Regions from separate parts of the Bradyrhizobium cedriense genome, predicted to be linked through region 1. Evidence: riboswitches for the same ligand, from Rfam matches in the RefSeq annotation. Region 1 holds a riboswitch; the other holds the start of a gene.
What was found. Region 1 has a riboswitch for S-adenosylmethionine ahead of ACYCVF_RS19385 (O-succinylhomoserine sulfhydrylase). Riboswitches for the same ligand answer to the same signal wherever they lie in the genome.
Positions count from the first base shown of each region.

Region 2: another riboswitch for S-adenosylmethionine. It lies ahead of metX (homoserine O-acetyltransferase MetX); the one in region 1 lies ahead of ACYCVF_RS19385 (O-succinylhomoserine sulfhydrylase).

Region 1 covers NZ_JBTSWB010000004.1:588,615-592,833, reverse strand. Annotated here, with positions in the region: gene ACYCVF_RS19395 (PAS domain-containing protein) at 1-409, opposite strand, end outside; gene ACYCVF_RS19390 (2'-deoxycytidine 5'-triphosphate deaminase) at 599-1,744, opposite strand; SAM riboswitch at 1,817-1,896, shown strand; gene ACYCVF_RS19385 (O-succinylhomoserine sulfhydrylase) at 1,972-3,159, shown strand; gene ACYCVF_RS19380 (SGNH/GDSL hydrolase family protein) at 3,225-4,217, opposite strand.
Region 2 covers NZ_JBTSWB010000005.1:276,635-280,853, reverse strand. Annotated here, with positions in the region: gene ACYCVF_RS22545 (prephenate/arogenate dehydrogenase family protein) at 1-261, opposite strand, end outside; gene hisC (histidinol-phosphate transaminase) at 258-1,355, opposite strand; gene ACYCVF_RS22535 (chorismate mutase) at 1,389-2,237, opposite strand; SAM riboswitch at 2,458-2,537, shown strand; gene metX (homoserine O-acetyltransferase MetX) at 2,623-3,819, shown strand; gene metW (methionine biosynthesis protein MetW) at 3,821-4,219, shown strand, end outside.

The DNA of each region.
Region 1 (4,219 bases):
AACTTTGCGCAGCCTTGGCGGCGCGCTCGCGTTCGACGCGTTCGGTGACGTCGCGCGCCATCGCAACTGATCCCTGCACGCGACCTTCGGCGTCGCGCACGAGCGCGAAGGTCATCTCGATGTAGAGCTTGCGCCCGCTCTGGTGCAGCGCGCGAGTCAGAGTCGGTCGTCCCGCCAACTTCATTACGCCGCTGGCGAGAGCGGCCTCGAAACCCTTCCAGTGCGCCGCGCGCAGATGTTCGGGGATGATCAGGTCGAGGTTCTGTCCGAGCGCTTCGTCCGCCGGGAAACCGAACAGCGTGGTCGATGCGCGATTCCAGCGGATGATCGTGCCGGAGCGATCGGAATAGATCAGCGCGTCCGCGACGTCTTCGATGATGTTTGCGTCGAGATCGGATGGATTGCTCATCTCGTCACCTCGCATGTAGCCCTGGTTTTGCGTCGCGTCCTGACGCACATTCGGAGTCATCACCCGCGTTGTGCGCACTTGCGCGCCGGGGCGGGCGATCCAGTGTTCCGAGGCGTCAGTGAACAAATCGAGAGGCTGCGGCGTACTGGATGCCCGGTCAAGCCGGGGGCATGACAGTAGAGCGTGGAGCTACACCCGAAAATGCTTCGATAGTTTGAGGCCCTGCGCCTGATAGTTGGAACCGATGCGCTGCCCGTACATCGCGTCGGGCCGGGCCAGCATCTTCTCATAGACGAGGCGACCGACGATCTGGCCGTGCTCGAGGATGAACGGAACCTCTCGCGAGCGCACCTCCAGCACGGCGCGCGCGCCCTGCCCGCCGGCGCCGGCATAGCCGAAGCCGGGATCGAAGAAGCCGGCGTAATGCACGCGGAACTCGCCGACCAGCGGATCGAACGGCACCATCTCCGCGGCGTAATCGGGCGGCACCTGCACCGCTTCTTTCGAGGCGAGGATGTAGAATTCGCCGGGGTCGAGGATCAGGCTGCCGTCGGGGCGGGCCGACATCGGCTCCCAGAAGTCTTCGACCGCATAGCCGGAACGGCGATCGACGTCGACGACGCCAGTGTGGCGCTTGGCGCGATAGCCGACGAAGCCGCTCGCCTTCTCGCCCGACAGATCCACCGATACAGCGACGCCGCCCGAGAGATCAGCATCGTCGATGTCGACGAGGCGCTCGGCTGCATGCAAGCCGTCAAGTTCGTCGGCATTGAGGATGGCGTCACCAGTGCGGAAGCGCACCTGCGACAGGCGCGAGCCCTCGCGCACCAGCACCGGAAAGGTCTTCGGGCTGATCTCGGCATAGAGCGGACCGTGATAGCCGGCGCCGATCATGTCGAACCGGCGGGTGCCGTCGGCAATCACGCGGGTGAAGACGTCGAGCCGGCCGGTGGAGCTCTTGGGGTTCGCGGCCGCGACGATCTCCGGCGGCAGCGCCAGGCTTTCCAGCAGCGGCACGATGTAGACGCAGTTGGTCTCCAGCACCGCGCCGTCGGCAAGGCTGAACTCGTGCAGCTTCAACTCGTCGATGCGCTCGGCCACGGTGGCACCGGGGCCGGGCAGGAAGCTCGCACGGACGCGATAGGCGATATCGCCGAGGCGCAGATCGAGGCTTGCCGGCTGGATCTGGCTTTCGACGAAGTCGTATGCGGGCAGAATAAGCCCCGCCTCCGCCATCGCCGCGATCATGCGGTCAGGCAGGATACCATTGGCGTCGGCAGCGACCGTGAACGTCAAACGGCGGTCCTCATCAAGGGGGCAAACGCATACCGACATACGGGAAATACTAGCCTTTTACGGCTATCCGATGGACGCCTTGACGGAAAGGGCATAGCGGAATATGAGCATCACTTATCCCGTGGTGATTTGAGCCGGCCGGCTTGCAGCCACGTTAAATAAGTCGCTAAACAGGCCGGGGACCTCTGTGATCCCGGCCCGTGGAGATTTCCAGGCCGGTTTTTTTGTGACCGTTTTTCGCGTCGACGGTCATGTCGGAGGTACCTATGTCGAAGTCGACCGCCAACTATCGCCCCGAAACCCGCCTGGTCCATTCCGGGACGCTGCGCTCGCAATATGGCGAGACCTCGGAGGCGCTGTTCCTGACCCAGGGCTATGTCTACAACAGCGCCGAGGAGTGCGAGGCGCGGTTCAAGGGCGAGGACCCCGGCTTCATCTATTCGCGCTACTCCAACCCGACCATCGCGATGTTCGAGCGCCGCATGATCGAGCTCGAAGGTGCCGAAGCCGCCCGTTCGGCGGCGACCGGCATGGCTGCGGTGACGACCGCGATCCTGGCGCCGCTGAAGGCCGGCGATCACGTGGTGGCGTCGCGGGCGCTGTTCGGCTCGTGCCTCTACGTCATCCAGGATCTGTTGCCGCGCTACGGCATCGAGACCACGCTGGTCGACGGGCTCGATCTCGACCAGTGGCAGCGGGCGTTGCGGCCGAACACCAAGACGTTCTTCCTGGAGAGCCCGACCAACCCGACGTTGGACGTGCTGGACATCCCCGGCATCGCCGAGATCGCGCACAAGGGCGGCGCCCGGCTCATCGTCGACAACGTGTTCGCAACCCCGATCTGGCAGAGCCCGCTCGCGTTAGGGGCCGACGTCGTCGTGTATTCCGCGACCAAGCATATCGACGGCCAGGGCCGGTGCCTGGGCGGCATCATCCTGTCGTCGGAAGCCTTCATCGCCGAGCACATCCACAATTTCATGCGCCAGACCGGGCCGTCGATCTCGCCGTTCAACGCCTGGGTCCTGCTCAAGGGCCTGGAGACGCTCGGCGTGCGCGTGCGCGCGCAGACCGATACTGCAGCGCGCATTGCCGAGGTGCTGGCGAGCCATCCGAAGATCTCGCGGCTGGTCTATCCCGGCCGTGCCGACCATCCGCAGGCAGCTCTGGTGAAGAAGCAGATGCGCGGCGGCTCGACGCTGGTCGGCTTCGAGGTCAAGGGCGGCAAGGCGGCCGCGTTCCGCGCGCTCAACGAATTGAAGCTGGCGAAGATCTCGAACAATCTCGGCGACGCCAAGAGCCTCGTCACGCATCCTGCCACCACGACGCATCAGCGCCTCAAGCCGGAGGACCGCGCCGCGCTCGGCATCAGCGAAGGGTTCATTCGCTTCTCCACCGGGCTCGAGCACCCTGACGACCTGATCGAAGATCTGACGGCAGCGCTGGAGAAGGTGTAAGGGCGAATGGCGAGTAGCGAGTAGCAATCCCTATTCGCTATTCGCCATTCCCCATTCGCTTCCAATCACATCGGCCGGTACGTCCGAACGTCCGCGGGCACGTTCACCCCGAGCTTGATCTGGCCGACGGAACGGATGATGTCGTCACCCAATAGCTGGGCGAAGCAGGCATAGCCCCAATCGTTCATGTGCAGGCCGTCGGCGATCACGAAGCCTTCGACCGGAATGGCCTGCTTCTCGTGCCAGTCGCGCATCACCTCGAAGCGCGGGAAGATTCCGACGTGACGGAGCTCGGCGACACTGCCGAGCAGCTTCACCATTTTGCCGGCGCTCTCGGCGCGCTGATTGACGGCCGGCGAATATTGCGGATCCACCAGCACGATGTCGGCGCCCCCGGCAGCCTGAATGCGGCTGATGCCTTCCTCGACCAGCTTGGCGGTTTCACCGGGATCGAGATTTCGCAACACGGCGTTGGTGCCGACCTGCCAGATCACGAGGTCCGGATGCATGTCGATCACCTGCGTCTGGAGGCGCTTCATCATCTCGGGAGCGTCCTCGCCGCCGACGCCGGCATTGATGACGCTGATGTCGGAGGTCGGATAGTGCCGGCGCAGCTGCGCGGCGAGACGATTTGGGTAGTTGAACTCCGGCGAGCTCGCGCCGAACCCTTGAGTAGACGAGGAGCCGAACGCGACGATGACGACGGGCTGGCCGGCGACGAGCTTGCCAGCAACATGCGGCAGCGAGCCCATCGCCTTCGAACCGCCCTTCGGCGGCAGGCAGGGCACACGGTTGAAGATGTCGCCGGCAGACTTGGCGGCCTGCTTCACCTTGTCGATGGCGCGTGCCGTGATGCCGCGTTGCTCGGGCGACGTCGCAGCGACTGTGGTCTGGGAGGGCGAAGCGGAGGCGGGATCAGCCGACTGCGCGGGGGCGGGCGTCACCTGTGCGGCTGGCGTCTGGGCATGCGACTGCGAGGCCGGCGTCAGCAACAACAGCGCTGCGGCTGCAGGCGCGGCCAGCCACGTCGTCAGGCAAAAAGGGCGTAGAGAACTCATTA
Region 2 (4,219 bases), on a different contig from region 1:
GATCTCCTGAGCCACGGGTCCGCAGGCGCCGACCGGAATGCATAGGATGACGAGATCGGCATCCTTCACGGCCTCCGCATTGGTTGCGACGACCTCATCGACGATGCCGAGCTCGGCGACGCGCGCGCGTGTCTTCTCCGATCGCGCGGTGGTGACGATCTCGCCCGCCAGGCCCTGGAGCTTCGCAGCGCGCGCGATCGAGCCGCCGATCAGGCCGAAGCCGATCAGCGCGACGCGCTCGAAATGCCCCTGCGACCTCATTTGCCGGCCATGAAGTCGCGCAAGCCCTCGACCACGAGACGGTTGGCCTCCTCGGTGCCGATCGTCATGCGCAGCGCATGCGGCAGGCCGTAGTTCTTCAAGCCGCGCAGCACGAGGCCTCGCCTGGTCAGGAAGGCGTCGGCGTCGTCAGCGGTTTTGCCCTTGTCGGCCGGGAAGTGGATCAGCACGAAATTGGCGACGCTCGGCGTCACCTTCAGTCCGAGCTTGCCGATCTCCTCGGTGAGCCAGTTGCGCCAGGTCTCGGTAAACTGCTTCGACATTGCCTGGTGTGCGGTGTCCTCGATCGCGGCGACCGCGGCATACATCGCCGGCGTCGACACGTTGAAGGGACCGCGGATGCGGTTGACGGCGTCGATGATGTGTTCGGGGCCGAACATCCAGCCGATGCGCAGCGCAGCCAGGCCGTGGATCTTGGAGAAGGTGTGCGTCACCACCGTGTTCTCGGTGGTGGCGACGAGCTCGATCCCCATCTCGTAGTCGTTGCGCGAGACGTAGTCGGAATAGGCGGCGTCGAGCACCAGCAACACGTGCAAGGGCAGGCCGGCGCGCAGCCGCTTGACCTCGTCGAACGGGATGTAAGTGCCGGTCGGGTTGTTGGGGTTGGCGAGCCAGACCAGCTTCGTCTTCGGCGTCACTGCCTTGAGGATGGCATCGACGTCGCAGGTGAGGTTCTTCTCGGCCGCGACGACGTTCTTGGCGCCGACAGCCATCGTCGCGATCGGGTAGACCAGGAAACCGTGCGTGGTGGAGATCGCCTCGTCGCCGTGGCTGAGATAGGTGTGGGCGAGCAGATTGAGGATCTCGTCCGAGCCGGCGCCGCAGATGATGCGGTTGGGATCGAGTCCGAAAGAGCGGCCGATCGCCTCGCGCAGCACACGCGAGGTGCCTTCCGGATAGTCCTCCAGATGATCCGCCACGCGCTTGAACGCCTCGATCGCTTTGGGCGAGGGTCCGAACGGCGTCTCGTTGGCCGAGAGCTTGAACACCTTGCGGCCCGGCTCCGGCACCGGACTCTTGCCGGGGGTGTAGGGCGCAATATCGAGAATGCCGGGATTCGGCACGGGACGGGACATCTTGGACTCCGGATAGGCGGGGCTGCTCGCGATTTACGATTTTGCCCCGGTCGGGGGCACCGTATAGCGCGTTGCGTGGCTCCCGACGAGGGCCGTGGAGCGCACCGAGGCCCCCGCCTCGATCAGGGCAGCCCTGATTTTGTCGATGGTGGTCGCGCTGGTCACCGAGATCAGCAACGCCGCGCCGTCGAAGGCGGTGTCGGGCACCGCCACGATCTCCGCGAGCGGCGACAGGGCGCGCGCGACCTCGGCGTTCCACCCCGACACCCGTACGCTGAAGGTCTCGATTTCCGTCACCAGAGCACTGTCGGGGACACGCGAGACCGCGAACACCGGCATCGCCGCAGGATGATCGGCGCGTTCGACGAAAGGCATCCGCGCGATGATCTTTGGCGCGCCAGCGGCCTCGAGCGACAGCCACCACGGCGTCCGGCTGGATGTTGCCGAGACCAGCGCCAGGTCGCCCTTGGATTTCGCCACCGCCTCGACCGCGGCCTGCGCGCTGAAATGTGCGACGTAGGGCACGGTGAAGCCGAAATGAAAGCGCGCGGAGTCGCGCATCGCCGACTCGCTGACCGAGATGTCGGCATGCACGGAGAACGGCGCCTGGACATAGGTGAAGGTCGAGATGATGACGCGCCAGATGCTCTCGACCGTATCGAGCGGCAGGATGCCGCGATGGCGCTGCACGAGGTGGCGCATCATGTCGGCCTCGCGCGCCGGGCGGAACGCCGAGCCGACCTCTTGCGTCTGCTTCACCTGGATCAAGCGGTCGATGATGTCGCCGCGCTGCATCAGGAGGCGATGCATGCTCTCGTCGATCGCGTCGATCTCCTTGCGCAGTTCCTGGAGCGATGGTGGCGCGGGCGGACGTTGGGTCATGTCTGACTTGGACTGTTGAAGAACTTGGGCCGTTGAGGGGCGTTCAATGCGGGTCGGCAAGACACTTCGTAAGGCCGCCACCGTTGCGATCAATGTCCTGATTAGGCAGTCGGGGCGGCGAAAGCAAAGAGAAATGACGGTCTGTTTTGCCGATGAGACAGAGACGAATTTGACTGACCCGGACCGCGACTTGACGAAAACCACCCAAGACGGTAGCGTTTGCCTGTTCCGTGGTCATTTGAGCCGGCCGGCTTGCAGCCACGTTAAAAAACTCGCTAAACAGGCCGGGGACGCTTCCGATCCCGGCCGAACCTATCGTTCAGGCCGGGTTTTTCATGGCCTGATTCCAGCGGCTGTCTGACGGCAGTCGCAAACGAGGTCGATGATGGTTGGCGTCAAGTCCGTGCCCAGTCCTGCGATCAGCTCCGACGAACGGTCGCACGAGGTGGATCACCCGAGCTCGCAGGTCGCGCATTTCGGCGCAGAGCAGCCGCTGCGGCTCGATTGCGGCGTCGATCTCACCCCGTTCCAGATCGCCTACCAGACCTATGGCGAGCTCAACGCCGACCGCTCCAACGCCATTCTGATCTGCCATGCGCTGACTGGCGACCAGCATGTCGCCAACGTGCATCCCGTCACCGGCAAGCCCGGCTGGTGGGAAACGCTGGTCGGCCCCGGCCGGCCCATCGATCCCAAGCACTACTTCATCATCTGCTCCAACGTGATCGGCGGCTGCATGGGCTCGACCGGCCCGGCCTCGGTCAATCCGGCCACCGGCAAGGTCTGGGGCCTGGATTTCCCTGTCATCACCATCCCCGACATGGTGCGCGCGCAGGCGATGCTGATCGACCGGCTCGGCATCGACACGCTGTTCGCCGTCGTCGGCGGCTCGATGGGCGGCATGCAGGTGCTGCAATGGACCGCGGCCTATCCTGCCCGCGTGTTCTCCGCGCTGGCGATTGCCTGCGCGACGCGGCACTCGGCGCAGAACATCGCCTTCCACGAGCTCGGCCGCCAGGCCGTGATGGCCGATCCCGACTGGCACAATGGCGGCTATGCGGACCGCGGCATCCATCCGCATCGCGGGCTCGCGGTGGCCCGGATGGCGGCGCATATCACCTATCTCTCGGACGCCGCGCTGCATCGCAAGTTCGGCCGCCGCATGCAGGACCGCGAGCTGCCGACCTTCTCGTTCGATGCCGACTTCCAGGTCGAAAGCTATCTTCGTTACCAGGGCTCGTCCTTCGTGGAACGCTTCGATGCCAACTCCTATCTCTATCTGACGCGCGCGATGGACTATTTCGACATCGCCGCCGATCATGGCGGCGTGCTGGCGAAGGCCTTTGCGGGAATCCAGACCCGCTTCTGCGTGGTCTCCTTCACCAGCGACTGGCTGTTTCCGACGTCGGAATCGCGCGCGCTGGTGCACGCGCTGAATGCGTCGAGCGCGCGGGTGTCGTTTGCCGAGATCGAGACAGATCGCGGCCACGACGCGTTCCTGCTCGACGTGCCCGAGTTCTTCGACATTTCCCGCGCCTTCCTGCAATCGGCAGGCAAGGCGCGCGGATTGAAGGGTAGCTGAGATGTCCGTGCAGGAAGTATTGCCGCTGGACGGCGTTGCGGGCCGGCAGTCCGGTGACTATCGCGCCGATCATCGGCTGGTGGCCGAGATGGTGAAGCCGGGCTCGAAGGTGCTCGATGTCGGCTGCGGCGAGGGCGATCTGCTTCAGCTGCTGGAGACCCGCGGCATCGACGGCCGCGGCATCGAACTGTCGCGCGAGGGCGTCAACCGCTGTGTTGCCAAGGGCCTCGCGGTGGTGCAGGGCGATGCCGATACCGACCTCGTCAACTATCCCGACGACGCCTTCGACTACGTGATCCTGTCGCAGACGCTGCAGGCGACGCGGCAGCCGCGTGTGGTGCTGGAGAACCTGTTGCGCATCGGCCGCCGAGCCATCGTCTCTTTCCCGAATTTCGGCTTC